DNA from 3 places in the Aeromonas sp. AE23HZ002T15 genome. Region 2 is predicted to be linked to each of the others. Evidence: predicted binding sites of a transcription regulator. Region 2 holds the regulator's gene; each other region holds the start of a gene.
The links. Region 2 encodes MetJ, which represses methionine synthesis genes. Its sites were predicted from a motif close to AGANNTCTAGANNTCT; they were not measured.

Region 1 (5,794 bases), 220 kb from region 2:
CCTGGCGAGGCGCCGGCAGGATGAGAACCGAAAGACGAAGTTGCTGATCCGCTGCATCGAAAAAGGATTGCCAGATCACGCCTGAGTGATCAAACCCTTGCCTGATGTCAGCCATTTTTTCATGCTCTGCCGAGTTTGATCGTCGGCACACAAAAAGGAAGATTCTGATGCAGATGTTGGGAGTAGATATAGGGGGCTCCGGGATCAAGGGCTGCCTGGTCGATACGAAGACCGGCGAGCTCATCGGCGAGCGCCACCGCCTGGCCACTCCACAGCCGGCCACGCCGGCCGCCATCGCCCACACCCTCAAGGCGCTGGTCGAGCACTTCCAGTGGAAGGGGCCGGTGGGCTGCGGCTTCCCCGCCATCATCCACAACGGCATCGCCAAGAGCGCCGCCAACATCGACAAGAGCTGGGTCGAGACCGATGCCGCTCACCTGTTCTCGGACGTGACCGGCCTGCCCTGCCACGTGCTCAACGACGCCGACGCCGCGGGTATCGCCGAGATGCGCTTCGGCACAGGCCGGGATCGCAAGGGGGTCGTCATCCTCATCACGGTCGGCACCGGCATAGGCACCGCCATCTTCGTCAACGGTCAGCTGCTCCCCAACACCGAGCTGGGGCACCTGATGCTGGAAGGCATGATCGCCGAGCACTACTGCTCGGATGCGGTGCGCAAGCGCGAGGATCTCTCCTGGAGCCGCTGGGGCAAGCGCTTCAACAAGTATCTAGCCCGGCTGGAGTTCCTGTTCTCCCCCGACCTCTTCATCCTGGGGGGCGGCAGCGCCGCCAAGCTCGACAAGTTCATCGACAAGATTGAGACCCGGGCCCCCCTGGTGGCGGCGGCCAGCCTCAACCAGGCGGGCATCATAGGCGCAGCCCTCTACGCCGAGGCGCAGCAAGGGAAGTGATCCCCGCTCCCCGAAACTGGAGAGGCCCGGCAGATGCCGGGCCTCTCTCATGTTGCACAGGGGCGACGCCAAGTTGTCGCGGCGCCGGACCACCTCTCCTGACACCCTCTTCATGAGAAGACAGATTATCTGCCGGCAGGGTAACACCGGCGGCCAACCTTCACATCCCCTGCACCCTGCCTCATCACGTCCCTCGATAAAGCGCCGCTCAAACGGCTCCCTTTTCCAGCATCCATGAGCCCCATCCAGCCCCCTTCCCATCACAGGATCGTCCCTGAATAAAAAGCAGGCTCACCGTGAACTGACTGTTTATTGTTCTGAATTCACCGGGAAGATAAAAAAGAGAGCGAGACAAGGGAATAATATTCATGTCATCTTGTGGACAAGCCATTGGGAACAGCCAGACAGGCTCCCGACTAAAACCAGTGAAACAACGGCTTACAACTCACAAACCGTCATATGAACGGCACTCTGGTTTGTATTTCGAATTATATATCCACGACTCTCCAGACCCTCTTCGCCATAGCCGGATGGCGGCAATCCTTATCCATTTTTTAGACGTCTAGACGTAGAAACACGCGTTGACATGGCCATCCAGACATCTTAGCATCATCCTCCATAATGACAGAGCAACCCAGTGAAACCTCTGCCCAATTCACCCGCCTGTAGCGCCCTGTGCTTTAAGGCTGTTAGCACGGAAGAATCCATGATTAAGTTGATCGGTCTCAACAAAGTCTACGGTAAAGGCAGTGATGCCGTGCACGCCCTGCGTGATGTCAGCCTGCATGTGCCCCAAGGCAAGATCTTCGGGGTGATCGGCGCCTCCGGTGCCGGCAAGAGTACCCTCATTCGTTGCGTCAACCTGCTGGAGCGCCCCACCGAGGGTCAGGTCATTGTCGATGGCCAGGATCTGGTGGCCCTGCCCGAGCGGGATCTGACCCAGGCTCGCCGCCAGATCGGCATGATCTTCCAGCACTTCAACCTGCTCTCTTCCCGCACCGTGTTCGCGAACATCGCCTTCCCGCTGGAACTGGCGGGCTGGAGCAAGGATAAGATCCAGAGTCGGGTCGAAGAGTTACTGTCCCTGGTGGGGCTGGAAGCCCGTGCCCAGGCCTATCCGTCCGAGCTGTCCGGCGGTCAGAAGCAGCGCGTCGCCATCGCCCGAGCCCTGGCGCCCGCTCCCAAGGTGCTGCTGTGCGACGAGGCCACCTCGGCCCTGGATCCCCAGACCACCCGCTCCATCCTGACCCTGCTCAAAGAGATCAACATCAAGCTGGGGCTCACCATCCTGCTCATCACCCACGAGATGGACGTGGTGAAGGGGATCTGCGACGAGGTCGCCATCATCAGCGACGGCAGCCTCATCGAGCAGGGGGAAGTGGCCTGGTTCTTCAGCAACGCCAAGACCCAGCTGGCCCGTGACTTCATTCACTCCACCATCCATCTGGAGGTGCCGCAGGAGTACCAGGAGCGGATGAGCCCGGAGCGCGTGCCCGGCAGCTACCCCCTGGTCAAGCTCGGCTTCACCGGTTCGACCGTCGACTCACCGCTGATCTCCGAGGTGAGCCGCCGTTTCAACATCGATATCAGCATACTGAGTGCGGACATCGAATACGCCGGCGGGGTCAAGTTCGGCTTCCTGCTGGCCGAGCTGTTCGGGGACGAGGCCCAGTGCGAGGCATCCCAGCAGTTCTTCATCGACAACCACATTCAGCTGGAGGTAATGGGTTATGTCCGAAGCAATGATTAATCTGCTGATCTCGGCCCTCGGCGACACCCTGATCATGGTGTTTGCCTCCGCCCTGTTCGGCTGCCTGCTCGGCCTGCCGCTCGGCGTGGCGCTGCACGTGACCAAGGCCGGCCAGATCCTGGCCAACCCGGTGCTGAACCGGACCCTGGGCGTCATCGTCAACGTCGGTCGCTCCGTGCCCTTCATCATTCTGCTGGTCGCCATCATTCCGCTGACCCGCTTCATCGTCGGCACCAGCATAGGCACCATAGCCGCCATAGTGCCGCTGACCATAGGCGCCGTGCCCTTCATCGCCCGCCTGGTGGAAGGAGCCCTGATGGAGGTGCCGGACGGCCTGCTGGAAGCGGCCAAGGCCATGGGGGCCAAGCCCTTGCAAATCATCACCAAGGTGCTGCTGCCCGAGGCCCTGCCCGGCATCCTCAACAGCGTCATCATTACGCTCGTCACCCTGGTCAACTACTCCGCCATGGCCGGTGCCATCGGGGGGGGCGGTCTCGGCGATGTGGGTATTCGCTACGGCTACCAGCGCTTCGACCCCACCGTCATGCTGGTCACCGTGGTCATTCTGGTGGTGCTGGTTCAACTCATCCAGAGCGCAGGTGAGCGCCTGGTTCAACAATGTGATCATCGTTAATCGTCGATTTCTGACAGGAGGTTTTTATGAAATTGGGCATTAAATCCGCTGCGGCTGCACTGCTGGCAACCCTGGTTCTGGTCGGCTGCGGCCAGAAGGAAGAGAACAAGACCCTGAAGGTGGGCGCCATCGCCGGTCCCGAGACCGAGCTGGTCGAGACCGCCGCCAAGGTCGCGAAAGAGAAGTTCGGCCTGAACGTCGAAGTGGTGACCTTCTCCGACTACGTCACCCCGAATGTGGCACTGAACGACGGCAGCGTCGACGTCAACGCCTTCCAGCACAAGCCCTATCTGGATGCCCAGATCCGTGATCGCGGCTTCAAGCTGGTACCGGTTGGCAACACCTTCGTCTACCCGATCGCCGGTTACTCCAAGAAGATCAAGGCGCTCTCCGAGCTGAAAGACGGCGCCCAGATCGCGGTGCCGAACGATCCGACCAACCTGGGTCGCTCCCTGATCCTGCTGGAGAAGCAAGGTCTGCTCAAACTGAAAGAGGGTGCCGGCCTGGAAGCTACCGTACTGGACATCGCCAGCAACCCGCGCAACTTCAAGATCGTCGAGCTGGAAGCCGCTCAGCTGCCGCGCTCCCTGGAAGATGTGGATCTCTCCATCATCAACAACACCTTCGCCGGTCAGATTGGGCTGACCCCGACCGAGAACGGCCTGTTCGTGGAAGACAAGGAGTCCCCCTACGTCAACCTGATCGTTGCCCGCGAGAACAACAAGGATGACGAGAAGGTCAAGGAGTTCGTCCAGTCCTTCCAGACCGACGAGGTCTACAAGAAAGGCACCGAGCTGTTCAAGGGCGGCCTGGTGAAAGGTTGGTAACCACTTACTCTGTAAAAAAGGCCGCGCCAAGCGTGGCCTTTTTTTTTACCCCCGCTATCATAGGCCACAAGCACGGCAACACGACAAAAATCAGAACAATGAAGAAATGGTATCTGGCCTACTGCAAGCCCAAGGAAGAGGCCCGCGCCCGCGCTCATCTGGCAGCCCAGGGCGTCGAATCCTATTACCCCATGGTGGAGATCGAGAAGCTGCGCCGCGGCAAGCGAGTACCGGTTCGTGAACCCATGTTCCCCAACTACCTGTTCATCTACGTCGATCTCGAGGTGATCCCGCCCATCACCCTGAAGTCGACCCGCGGCATCAGCCGCATCATCCATTTCGGCAAGGAGTGGAGCTCCGTCAGCAGCCAGATCATCTACCGCCTGATGAGCCGCGACGACAGCGACGAGGCGAGGGCCTGCTACGCCCGCCTGCCGAGCCAGGGGGACAAGGTGCTCATCGAATCGGGTCCCCTCGCCGGCTTCGAGGCCATCTATCTGGAGCCGGACGGCGAGAAGCGGGCCATCCTGCTGGTCACCTTGCTCAATCAGGAAACCAGCAGCAGCTTCGACAACGAGAGCTTCCGCCGGCTGGATTGATAGCGGCTCCGGCAGTCTCTGCAAGGCATATAGACAAGAGGCGGGCATGGGCCCGCCTCTTGCTCATCTCCACGTCGCTCATCTCAGCTCGAAACGGCTGATGGCCGAGGTCAATCGACCCGTCTCCAGGGTCAGGCGCTCGACGATCGCCTCCCCCTGCCGGCTGTGTTCGCTGGAGTGACGGCTGAGGGTGGCGATTTCCTCCACGGTTCCCGCCACCTCCTGCGCGACCCTGGATTGCTGATCGGTCGCGGTGGCTATGGTGCCGAGCTGGCTGGAGAGATCCTGCACCAGCTGCATCATGGTCTCCAGCGCCCCGGTCACCGAAGTCACCACCTCATGCCCCTGCGCCACCAGCCGGGTGCCGCTGCCTATGGTGTCGGCGGTCTGGCGGGTCTGGTGCTGTATGCTTCCTATGGTCTGATTGATCTCCGCCGTCGACTGGCTGGTGCGGCTGGCCAGCTGGCGCACCTCGTCGGCCACCACCGCAAAGCCCCGTCCCTGCTCGCCGGCACGGGCAGCCTCGATGGCGGCATTGAGCGCCAGCAGGTTGGTCTGCTCGGCGATGGTGGCGATCACCTCGGTGACGCGCCCCACCTGCTCGCTCTGGCTGCTGAGCAGCCCCATCGCCTGGTTGGCCTCGGTGATCATGACGGCAATCTGCGCCATGGTGGTCTCCATGCGCACCAGGGCGTCGCCCCCCTGCCTCGCCTGCCGCTCGGTCTGGCGAGCCGCCTCGGCGGCCTCGGCGATGTTGCCCGCCACATCCCGGGTGCTGACCGACATCTGCTCGATGGCGGCCGCGACCGTGTCCACCCGCTGATTCTGGCTCGCCAGCTCGTCCACTATGGTGTTGCTGGTGCGGCCCACCTCGCCGCAGGCTCCCTGCACCTGGCCGACCGCCCCCTGGATCTCGCCCACCAGCTGACGCAGCTGGCCCGACATCCGGTTGATGGAGCCGGTCAACCCTCCCAGCTCATCCTGGCGCAGCACCGGCAAGGGCTCCGCCGGCAGGCGGCCATCCGCCACCTGCCCGGCACGGGCCACCAGACTCGCTATGTCCCGGGTCAGAC
Region 2 (5,794 bases):
TGGGAGGCAGAAATACACAGAGAGGCGACCCCGGGGTCGCCTCTCTTGTTTTATTCGACTGAGTTTTTTCTATCGGGGGCTTAGCCCAGCTTGGCGCCGTTCTCCACCGCCCGCTCCGGGATGGCCATCACCACGGCTCCGTCCGGCCGGTAGAAGCCGGTGAGCAGAAACTCCGACTGGAAGGGGCCTATCTGCTTGGTGGGGAAGTTCACCACGGCCACTATCTGGCGGCCCACCAGATCGTCCGGTTGATAGAGGTCGGTTATCTGGGCGCTGCTCTTGCGCACCCCGATCTCGGGGCCGAAGTCCGCCCACACCTTGTAGGCGGGCTTGCGCGCCTCGGGGAAGGGTTCGACCCTCACCAGGGTGCCGACTCTCAGCTCCACCATCTCGAAATCCTGCCAGCTTATGGTCTGCATCTTGGCTCCTTATCTTGCCTGTTTAGCGCGATGCTCAGCATGCCCGAACCACCGTCGTCTTGTCTTCGGTGCAGAGCCGATCCGTTATGGCAACTGGCCGTTTTGTTGGCGCCAGAGGGACGGGGTCAGGCCGGTCTCGGTGAGGAAGCGTTCGGCGAAGGCCCCCTGATCCTGGTAACCGCAGCGGCAGGCTATCTCGCCGATGGGAAGGGCTGTCTGGGCCAGCAGGGTGCGGGCCAGCGTCATGCGCCGCTGCCGGATGTAGTGGGAGACGCTCATGCCCAGCTGCTGGCGAAAGGCGTGCTTGAACTGGCTCTGGCCGAGGCAGGCGAGGGCGGCGAGGCGCTCGTTGCCGAGGGGCTCGGCGAGGTGGGCTTCGATATGGCGCTGTACCCTGAGGATGCGGGGGGAGACAGGGGCGGCGGCGTTCTGGCCCTCGGCCAGCAGGTTCAGCCAGATCTGCTCCATCCCCGCCACGTGGCGACCCTGTGCCACCATCTGGCGCAGGAAGGCAAGGTAGTGGCGCTGGGGCTCGTCCAGCTCGATAAAGGGGCGCTCGGTGAGGGGGGCCGGCAGCCATTGGCTCTCCTGCACCAGGAAGGAGAGGGTCGGATCGGCGGCGTAATCGTGACGCTCCCCCGGCACTATGATGCAGGCAAACCCGGGGGGAAGGCGCCGACCCCTGCCCTGCACCTCTATCTCGATGGGACCGTCCAGGGGGATCACCAGCTGGGCGAAGTCGTGGCTGTGACTGCTCACATCGTGCTGATAGCGGCGCAGGCTGAAGGGAAGGGGAGTGGATGACAATGACGCGGCCAGGGGCCGCGTCATTGAGGGGGGAGGACTCTTCGCCATCTGCTCGGCAGATTATTCGGCGTCGTAGTCTTCGATTTCCTTGCCGAGCGCTTCCATGATGGCGCGCGCCTCGGCAGGGACGCTGTCCGGGTGATCCTTGCGCAGATCCTCGTCACCGGGCAGCGGCTGGCCGGTAAAGGCGTGCAGGAAGGCTTCACAGAGCAGCTCGCTGTTGGTCGCATGACGCAGGTTGTTCACCTGGCGACGGGTGCGCTCATCGGTCAGCACCTTCAGCACCTTGAGCGGGATCGAGACCGTAATCTTCTTGACCTGTTCGCTCTTCTTGCCGTGTTCCGCATAGGGGCTGACGTAGTCGCCGTTCCACTCTGTTCCCATGATCCACCTGTTCTCATTTGGTCGTGAGCGCGGATTTTAACCCTTAAGGAATTCAATGGCAATCCAACAGCAAAGCCATTTAGACGTCCAGAAGTGTTGACGGCTTTTTTGTGCTGACGTAAGGTGGTTCACCATAGGCCAGCAATGGCAGGCTGGTCGTGGCAGAGGTGCGGCGACTATCCCCCAGCGACAGTTCAAGGAGAGAGTGACATGACCCACAAGGCCACCCTGGCGGTACGTACCGGCATTGAGACAGATACCCAGCACGGCGCCGTGGTGCCGCCCATCTACCTCTCCAGCAACTACACCTTCGCCGATTTCGGCGAGCCGCGCACCTACGATTATGCCCGCTCCGGCAACCCGACCCGCACCAACCTGGCGGACGCCCTGGCGGCCCTGGAAGGGGGGGCTGGCGCCGTGGTGACCGGCACCGGCATGGGGGCCGTGCACCTGGTGACGACTGCCCTGCTCAAGGCCGGCGATCTGCTGATCGCCCCCCACGATTGCTACGGCGGTACCTGGCGCCTGTTCGAATACCTGGCGGCCAAGGGCCACTATCGGGTGCAGTTCGTGGATCAGGGGGACGAGGTGGCGTTGGCCGAGGCGCTTTCCCAGAAACCGGCGCTGGTGTGGGTGGAGACCCCCTCCAACCCCCTGCTGCGGGTGGTGAACGTGGCCGCCATCGCCGCCGCCTCCCACGAGGTGGGCGCCCAGGTGGTGGTGGACAACACCTTCCTCTCGCCTCTGTTGCAGCAGCCCCTGACCCTGGGCGCCGATGTGGTGGTGCATTCCACCACCAAGTACATCAACGGCCACTCAGACGTGGTGGGCGGCGTCGCCATCGCCAAGGAGGCCGTCCTGGCCGAATCCCTGGTGTGGTGGGCCAATTGCCTGGGACTGACCTCGGGGGCGTTTGATTCCTACCTCACCCTGCGGGGCCTGCGCACCCTGGCGCCGCGCCTGCGCACCCATCAGGAGAACACGGACAGGATCCTCGCCTTCCTGCAGCAACAGCCCCTGGTGAAGACGATTTATCACCCCAGCCTGCCGAGCCATCCGGGCCACGAGATTGCGCGTCGTCAACAGTCTGGCTTCGGCGCCATGCTAAGTTTTGAACTCGATTGCAACGAGGCGGGGCTGCGTACCTTCCTGGCGGCCCTCGAGCTCTTCTCGGTGGCCGAATCACTCGGCGGGGTGGAGAGTCTGGTGGCCCATCCCGCCAGCATGACCCACAGGGCCATGACCCCGGCGGCGCAACAGGCGGCGGGCATCAGCGCCCAGCTGCTGCGCCTGTCGGTCGGCATAGAACACGGTGAAGACCTGGTGGCCGACCTGGCCCGGGCATTTGAACAAGCAGCACTGGCAGAACAGGTGAAGTAAATGGAACAGCAGCAAGGAGAGGTAGCGGTGGCAGCAGAAGCGGTACTGAAGCGGCGCCATGTGCACAAGTTTGGCGGCAGCAGCCTGGCGGATCCCGTCTGTTATCGCCGGGTGGCCAGCATAGTCGAGCAGCAGCCGGGTGGTCATGAGCTGATTGTGGTCTCCGCCGCCGGCAAGACCACCAACCGGCTGATCCAGCTGGTGGAGCTGGCCGAAGCGGGTGACGAGGCCGCCGGTGAAGCCATCACGGCCCTGCACGCCTATCAGCAGAGCCTGATCGACGGCCTGCTGGAGGGGGATCTGCAGCTCGACTTGAGCAAGCAGCTCGCCGACGATCTGCAGCTGATCGCCAAGACCCTGGAGGGGCAGTTCGATCGCTTCGAGCGAAACGGCCTGCTCGCCTTCGGCGAGGTCTGGTCTGCGCGCCTGTTGGCCGCCCTGCTCAGCAGCCGTGGCGAGCCCGCCATCTGGCTCGATGCCCGCAGCTTCCTGCGCGCGGAAGACGGCGCCCTGGTCAAGGTGGATACCGCCATCTCCAGCGAGCTGCTCAAGGCCCGCCTCGCGGAACATGCCGGCCGCATCGTCGTGACCGGCTTTATCGCCGCGGATCTGGAGGGGCGCTCCCTGCTGCTCGGCCGCAACGGATCCGACTACAGCGCCAGCCTGTTGGCGGCGCTGGCGGATGGCGAGTCCACCACCATCTGGAGCGATGTGGCCGGTGTCTACAGCGCGGATCCGCGCCGGGTGAAGGAGGCGCGCCTGCTGGAGCGCCTGAGCCTGGCCGAGGCCAACGAGCTGGCCCGTCTCGGCTCCTCGGTGCTGCATTCGCGCACCCTGCAGCCGGTGGCAGACAGCCGCCAGCGTCTTACCCTGCGTTGCAGCTACAACCCGGACGAGGGTTGCACCCATATACTGCGCCGGGCACCGCGTTCCGGCGGCGCCCGCATCGTCTCCTCGGTGGATCAGATAGCGCTGATCGAGTTGAAGGTGTTGCCCCAGACCGGCTTCGAGCAGACGGTGGCGGCCATCGAGGCTCATCTGGCCCGCCATCGCCTCAACCCGCTGACCCTGCAGCGCCAGCCGGATCGGCGGGTGCTGCGTCTCGCCTACACGCTCGAGGTGGCACAAGGGGCCTTCGAGGTGCTGCGAGACTTCCAGCTGCAAGGCAACTTCACCGGCCTCATCCAGAAGGAGGGCTTCAGCCTGGTGGCCCTGGTGGGCGCCGGCGTCACCGACAACGCCGAGCAGTGCCACCGTTTCTATCAGCTGTTGGCGGATCAACCCCTGGAGTTCGTGCAGGTGGCCAGAGACGGCCTGAGCCTGGTTGCCGTGCTGCGCCAGGTGGTGCTGGAACCCCTGCTCATCGCCCTGCACAGCGCCCTGTTCAGCCGCCCGACCCGGGTCGGGCTTGTGGTGTTCGGCAAGGGCAACATAGGCGGCCACTGGCTCAGCCTCTACGCCCGCGAGAAGGCGCGGCTCGAACACGATCTCAACCTGGCCCTCACCCTGTACGGGGTGTTCGACTCCAAGGGCGGCCTGCTGGACGAGGAGGGACTGGCTCCCCTCAAGGTGCGGGACAAGTTCGATCCCAAGCCCCTCATCTGGCCCGAGCTGCTGGGTCAGCTGGAACAGCACGGCTTCGATACCCTGATAGCGCTCGACATGACTGCCAGCGAGACGGTGAGCCGCTACTACCCGGACTTCGCCCAGCTCGGCATTCACATCATCGCCGCCAACAAGTTTGCTGGCGCCGCCGAGAGCGAGTTCTACCAGCGCATCAAGCAGACCTGCCGGGATCATCAGGTGCAGTGGCGCTACAACGCCACCGTCGGCGCCGGCCTGCCCATCCAGTCCAGCATCCAGATGCTGCGCCAGAGCGGCGATCGCATCCAGAGCGTGTCGGGCATCTTCTCCGGCACCCTCTCCTGGCTGTTCCAGCAGTATGACGGCAGCCGCCCCTTCTCTGAGCTGGTGGACGAGGCCTGGCAGCACGGCCTGACCGAGCCGGATCCGCGCGAAGATCTCTCCGGTCAGGATGTGCGTCGCAAGCTCTTGATCCTGGCGCGGGAGGCGGGTTTCGAGCTGGATTCCGCCGACATCGAGCTGGAAAACCTGGTGCCCGTGCCTCTGCGCAAGGTGACCACGGATCAGTTCATGGACCGCCTCAAGGAGCTGGATGCCCCCATCCAGAGTGCGTTCGAGGGCGCGCAGCGGGTCGGCAAGGTGCTGCGCTACGTGGCCCGCTTCGAGCACGACGGCAAGGCGCGGGTCGGGCTGGAGACCCTGGAGCCCCACCATCCGTTCGCGAACCTGCTGCCCTGTGACAACGTGTTCGCCATCGAGAGTGACAGCTATCGCACCAACCCCCTGGTTATTCAGGGGCCGGGGGCGGGGCGCGAGGTGACGGCGGCGGCGATCCAGTATGATCTGTGGCAGATCTGCGCCAGCCTGTGATGGTTAAGAGCAATTGAAGAAGAGGCGCCCTTGGGCGCCTCTTCTGTGTGTATCGCTGGATGGAGTGACAGGGGGGCGTTACCAGAGCACTTTGCCCAGCAGGGGGGCGAGCAGCACGGTCGCCATGCCGGCGATCATCATCACCATGCTGGAGACCACCCCCTCCTCGTTACCCATCTGGTACGCCTTGGCGGTGCCGGCGCCATGGGCGGAGGCGCCAAAACCGGCCCCCTTGCCGAGGCGGCTGCGAATGGCGAGCACCGCCAGCACGCTCTCACCGACCGCCATGCCGATCACCCCGGTCAGCACCACGAACAGGGCGGTGAGATCGGCGTTGCCCCCCACGGATC
Region 3 (5,794 bases), 1.1 Mb from region 2:
CCAGAAGCAGCGGCTGGCACTGGCGGCGGCGGTGATCCACAGCCCGGATCTGCTGCTGCTGGACGAGCCCACCTCGGCGGTGGATCCCCAGAACCGGCGCGACTTCTGGGAGAAGCTGTTCGATCTCAGCGAGGGGGGCACCACCATATTGGTCACCACCCACTACATGGACGAGGCGGAGCGCTGTCACGGCCTCGCCATCATGGAGGCGGGCAAGGTGCGGGCCCAGGGCTCTCCCCAGGCGCTGATGGAGGCCATGAGCACCCGGGTGGTGGAGGTGCAGGCCAATGATCTGCGGCTGCTCAAGCAGCAGCTGCTGCAACTGGCGCCGGTGCGCTCCGCCGCCCAGCTCGGCCAGCGGCTGCGGGTGCTGGTGGACAAGGAGCTGGCGGATCCAGTGCCTTGGCTGCGGCAGGCCTGCCCGGCCCTGGCGGACGCCAGCCTGGCTCCGGTCAGACCCAGCCTGGAAGACGTCTTTGTCAGCTGCACCGGCCAGGAGCGCAGGGCATGAACAGTCTGAGGCGGCTCTGGGCCATCACCCAGAAGGAGCTGAGGCAGCTGGCGCGGGACAGGCTGACCTTCGGCATGGTGGTCATGATCCCCCTGCTGCAACTGCTGCTGTTCGGCTACGCCATCAACACGGACGTGCGCCAGATCCCGGCCGGGCTGGTGGACATGAGCGAGAGCGTGCCGGGGCGGCTGCTGGTGGAGGCGGTCAAGGCCACCCAGGTGGTGCAGATGGAGCGGCGCTACGTGGGCTTGCAGGAGGCGGAGGCCGCTCTGACCCGGGGGGAAGTGCGCGCCGTGCTGGTGCTGCCCCGGGATCTGAGTCGCCGCCTGAGCGACGGGGAGAGTGCGGGCCAGTGGCTGGTGGATGGCTCGGATACCGTCATCGCCGGCGCCCTGCTGGGGCTGCGCGCCATGCCCCTCACCGGACTCAAGCCGGGGGCCGAGAGCGCCCCCCCCACCTTCGAGACCGTGCTCTACTTCAACCCCTCCCGCCGGGCGGCGGTCAACATAGTGCCCGGCCTGCTCGGGGTGATCCTGACCATGACCATGATCATGTTCACCTCGGCGGCCATAGTGCGGGAGCGGGAGCGCGGCAACCTGGAGCTGCTCATCACCACCCCGGTCAGCTCGCTGGAGCTGATGATCGGCAAGATCCTGCCCTACATAGTGGTGGGGCTCGTCCAGGTAGTGATCATCCTCGGCCTCGGCCACCTCATCTTTGCGGTGCCCATCAACGGCGCCCTGAGCCAGGTGCTGCTGGCGACCCTGCTGTTTATCGCCGCCAGTCTGACCCTGGGGCTGCTCATCTCCACCCTGGCCCAGACCCAGTTGCAGGCGATGCAGATGACGGTGTTCATCCTGCTGCCGTCGATCCTGCTGTCGGGTTTCATGTTCCCCTACGAGGGGATGCCGGTGCCGGCCCAGTGGGTCGCCGAGGTGCTGCCCGCCACCCACTTCATGCGGCTCATCAGAGGCATCGTATTGAGGGGCGGCGACATGGGGGATCTGCTGCCGGACGTGCTCTGGCTGGCGGGCTTCACCCTGCTGATGCTGACCCTGGCCGCCCGCCGCTTCAAGAAGAGCCTGGATTGATCCGGGTCGGCCGGCCTTCTCTGGCTGGTCGACCTTCTTGTCGGATGGTGAGACTGGTGCTGTATGAGTCGTAAATGACGATTGAGACGGGTGTTCTCTGGCATAAGTGACTGTGAAAGTGAGGTTTGAGCAACATTCGTCTTGCTCATTGCGACGGGAGGGATTCTAATCGGCCGCCCGGTCTCGCCGGGCCTGCACCCCATCCGTCCATCTCTTGCTCCATCGCTCCCCATCATGACCGCCCAAGGCCACCTGCTGTTTGCCGTTACCTGCACCCTGATCGCCCACAAGCTGGAGCTGACTCCGGCCCTGGCAGATGCCAGCCTCTGGCAACTGGTGCCGCTGGCCCTGGCCAGCGCCCTGCTGCCGGATCTCGATCACCCCAAGTCCCTGCTCGGTCGGCGCCTGCCCTGGATCTCGGGGCCGCTGTCGCGGCTGTTCGGTCATCGCGGCTTCACCCACAGCCTGTTGGCGGTGGGGGCCGGCGTCTGGGGGCTGGCGCAGTTTCAGGGGCCCGGCCTTATCTCGGTGGCGGTGAAGGATGCCCTCATCATCGGCTACCTCAGCCATCTGTTGGGGGACTGGCTGACCCCGGCGGGGATCCCCCTGTTCTGGCCCCTGCGTCGGCGCTTTCGGTTGCCCGGCCTGCCCCTCAAGAGCGGGGGCGGTTACGAGGCGGCCTTCTGCCTGCTGACCCTGGCGCTGGCCAGTTACTGGGTTCAGGGTGGCCAGGGGCTGGGAACCCTGGCATCCCTGTTGCCGATCCTCTGAGCCCGGGGCCACTGGCGCTGACGGAGGCTAACGCCGGCGCTCGGCGCTTCTTGGCAGGGTGAGGTAGTCCGCGATCACCGGCAGCCCCAAGAGGTGGCGGCGCAGCATGTCGAGGGCCGCGAAGGCGAGGATCCGGCGCCCGCTGCCCGGATCCGGGTGGCGGACCTTCAGGGTCTGGCCGATGGACTCGCCATCGGCGCACAGCATCAGGGGCACACCATCGGCTCCCGCCCTTCCTATGGTGAGGCTGAGCCCAGCTCCTGCACCTGCAAGCTGCGCCAGCTCGCTGGGTAGCTGAGGGTCGAAGTGCGCCTGCAGTTGGGGATAGTCGTGGCAGAGGCCGAGCAGGGCGCCCCGGCTCTCCCCCTCCATCAGGGTGAGCGGCCGCTCGCCCAACAGGGCCAGGATCTGGCTGGCCGGCTCCTGGTTCCCCCGTCCCACCAACCAGGGCGAGATCTCCCCGAGCAGGCGCGCCTCGGCGGCATCCATGTCTACCACGCTCGCCCCGTGGCCGATGAGTTTCAACTCGATGAGCGGCATGGAGGAGCGATAGCCGAGCTCGATGCCCGTCGGCCAGGGGGCGGCATCCAGCCGGTCGGAGAGCGCCGATTCCGAGATGCCGAAGGTATAGAAACGGCGCAACTCGGTGTCGGTCTGCTCCCCGGCGAGGCGCTTGAGGCGCGGCATGATCTGCTCGCGCACCATCTGCTTGAACTCGAACGGCACGCCCGGGGTGAAGAACAGCTGGCTCAGGCCGTGGCCGGCCCTATGGCGGACCAGGAAGCCGCAGGCGGTACCCACCGGGTTGTCCAAGATCTCGCAGCCCTGGGGCAGATGGGCCTGTTTGGCGTTGCTGGCGGGCATGGGGATGCCCCGGGCTTGGTAGCGAGCCTCCAGGGTGGCGAGCCAGTCTGGGTATAGGGTGAGTGGCTGATCAAACGCCTCGGCCGCCGCCTGGGCGGTGAGATCGTCGGCGGTGGGCCCAAGCCCCCCGCATACCAGCACCACCTCGGCGCGCTCGCTGCTCTCTTGCAGCACGGCTTTGAGGTCCTTGAGGTTATCGCCGACGGCGGCGCGGCGGCGCACCTGCCAGCCCTGCTCCAGCAGCAGGGCGCTGAGCCAGGCGGCGTTGGTGTCCACCACCAGACCCGTGACGATTTCATCCCCCGTGCTGATTATCTCGATGCGCATGCAGACTCCTGAGGTCAAAGATGAGTGCCCTGCTCAGGGCTTGCCGTGTTCGAAGTAGTAGCTGATCCGGGTGCGCGGGTTCAAATACTCGAACACAGCCGGTGGCAGCCGTTTGGGGTGGATCACCTTGGCGATGGTGAGTTCGGCCTGCTCGAGATCGATGATGGCCGCCTCCTGGCGCGGGATGCGCGGATCGTACACCAGCACCGCGGGGTAGAGCAGGCGGGCACTGTTGACCGACATCACCAGCCCGACCTGGCCGTTGGAGAGCTGCACCACGCTGCCCGGCGGGTAGATCCCCATCAGCCGGATCAGCATGCCGAGGTAGTCGATGTTGAACTGCCCCTTGCGCAACTTGTAGAGGTTGCCGAGGGCGGAGTAGGGCACCTTGGCCTTCAAATGGCAGAGGTTGTCGTACTCGTTGACCAGGGAGACTATCTGGGTCAGGGGATCGAGCTGCGCCCCCTTGAGCCCCTCTGGCCCGCTGCCATCCAGGTACTCGTGGTGGTGGCGCACTATGCTCCTGGCCTGCTCCGGAAAATCCTTGGCGTGGCTCAGAAGATCCACTCCGTAGCGGGGATGCTGGGCCATCAGGTTCTGCTCAGGCCTGGTGAGGGGCCCGCTCTTGCGCAGCAACTGGCTCGGCAGCTTCAGCTTGCCGATGTCGTGGAACAGGGCCCCCATGCCGACCTGGCGGATCGCCTCAGCCGGCAGCTTGCACTCACGAGCCAGCAGCATGCTGAGCACGCTGACGTTGAGGGAGTGGAACTGCAGGCTGTTGTCATCCTCGCTGCCCGACACCAGGTGCAGCACCATCTCGTCCACCGACAACAGCTGCTCCGTCATGGCGTTGATCAGCTCCCTGGCCTCGCCGATGGCGTTGAGAGGGCGGGACTGGATCTTGCCCATCAGGTTGCGCACCTGGGCCAGGGATTGCTGGAAGTGCTTCTCGCACTGCTGCAGATCCCGGCGATAGCGCTGCAGCTGTTCGATGCGCCTGGCCTTCTCCTGCTGCATCTCCTGCTGGCGGCTGGCGAGGGTGCCGCCGTCGGTCGATGGCGCTCTGACCTGGTCGACGGGCCTGGGGGGCGTGTCGCTCTTGTCGGGGATGATGGTCACCAGCTTGAGGCCGAGCCGGCGGATGAGCGCTATCTCCTGCTCGTTCTTGAGCTTGAAGCTGGAGAACAGGAAGGGGTGTTCGCGCCAGCCCAGTGGCAGGGAGACATAATTGCCGACTTGCAGCCGATCTACCGAGATCTTGATACCTGTCATGGGCTTGGACATGAGAAACAGAGTGAAGTCGTATGCTAGTCAAAGGGTGGAATGAAGAAAAGGTATCTGATGACAGGGCCGGCGCTTTATTATAGGCTTCTAGATGTCCAGACATATTTACCGATGCAGTACAGGGAGTCAGCATGCCGATCAAGATCCCGGACCAGTTGCCCGCCGCCGAAGTGCTGGGGGAAGAGAACATCTTCGTCATGACGGAATCCCGGGCCGTCACCCAGAACATCCGCCCCCTGCGGGTGCTCATCCTCAACCTGATGCCCAAGAAGATAGAAACCGAGATCCAGCTGATGCGGATGCTCTCCAACTCGCCGCTGCAGGTGGACGTGGATCTGCTGCGCATCGACGATCGGGAGTCCAAGAACACCCCTCAGGCTCACCTCGAGAACTTCTACCATGACTTCGAGCAGGTGCGGGGCAACAACTACGACGGCATGATCATCACGGGGGCGCCGCTCGGGCTGGTGGAGTTCGAGGAGGTGGTCTACTGGCCGCGCATCGTCGAGATCATCGAGTGGTCCCATCAGCATGTGACCTCCACCCTCTTCCTGTGCTGGGCGGTGCAGGCGGCGCTGAAAGCCTTGTACGGCATGGAGAAACAGACCCACGGCGAGAAGCTGTCCGGGGTCTATCGCCACCATCGTCTCGATGAGCACGAGCCGCTGCTGCGCGGCTTCGATGACGAGTTCGTGGCGCCTCACTCCCGTTATGCGGCCTTCGACGGGGATCTCATTCGCGCCCACACCGATCTGCAGATCTTCGCCGAGTCGGAGGAGGCGGGGGTCTATCTGGCGGCGACCAAGGATTGTCGCCAGGTGTTCGTCACCGGCCACCCGGAATATGACGCCTCGACCCTGGACGGGGAGTACCAGCGGGATCTCGCGGCCGGGCTCACCCCAGCCGTGCCGGTCAACTACTACCCGGCCAACGATCCGACCCGGAC

Region 1: metN (methionine ABC transporter ATP-binding protein MetN) is a predicted target of MetJ. The motif match lies at 1,468-1,483, and genes of this name have one in related genera.
Region 3: metA (homoserine O-succinyltransferase MetA) is a predicted target of MetJ. The motif match lies at 4,938-4,953, and genes of this name have one in related genera.

Annotation. Positions count from the first base shown of each region.
Region 1 is NZ_CM201342.1:3,420,363-3,426,156, reverse strand. Features, by position in the region: gene queG (tRNA epoxyqueuosine(34) reductase QueG) at 1-85, shown strand, start outside; gene ppgK (polyphosphate--glucose phosphotransferase) at 168-911, shown strand; gene metN (methionine ABC transporter ATP-binding protein MetN) at 1,618-2,661, shown strand; gene ACT5M9_RS16045 (methionine ABC transporter permease) at 2,642-3,295, shown strand; gene ACT5M9_RS16040 (methionine ABC transporter substrate-binding lipoprotein MetQ) at 3,322-4,122, shown strand; gene rfaH (transcription/translation regulatory transformer protein RfaH) at 4,221-4,721, shown strand; gene ACT5M9_RS16030 (methyl-accepting chemotaxis protein) at 4,800-5,794, opposite strand, start outside.
Region 2 is NZ_CM201342.1:3,200,400-3,206,193, forward strand. Features, by position in the region: gene ACT5M9_RS15000 (tRNA-binding protein) at 81-419, opposite strand; gene ACT5M9_RS15005 (helix-turn-helix domain-containing protein) at 504-1,250, opposite strand; gene metJ (met regulon transcriptional regulator MetJ) at 1,287-1,610, opposite strand; gene metB (cystathionine gamma-synthase) at 1,821-2,990, shown strand; gene metL (bifunctional aspartate kinase/homoserine dehydrogenase II) at 2,991-5,444, shown strand; gene ACT5M9_RS15025 (LrgB family protein) at 5,523-5,794, opposite strand, start outside.
Region 3 is NZ_CM201342.1:2,141,203-2,146,996, reverse strand. Features, by position in the region: gene ACT5M9_RS09910 (ABC transporter ATP-binding protein) at 1-511, shown strand, start outside; gene ACT5M9_RS09905 (ABC transporter permease) at 508-1,602, shown strand; gene ACT5M9_RS09900 (metal-dependent hydrolase) at 1,837-2,373, shown strand; gene ACT5M9_RS09895 (CinA family nicotinamide mononucleotide deamidase-related protein) at 2,401-3,564, opposite strand; gene ACT5M9_RS09890 (HD-GYP domain-containing protein) at 3,598-4,836, opposite strand; gene metA (homoserine O-succinyltransferase MetA) at 4,980-5,794, shown strand, end outside.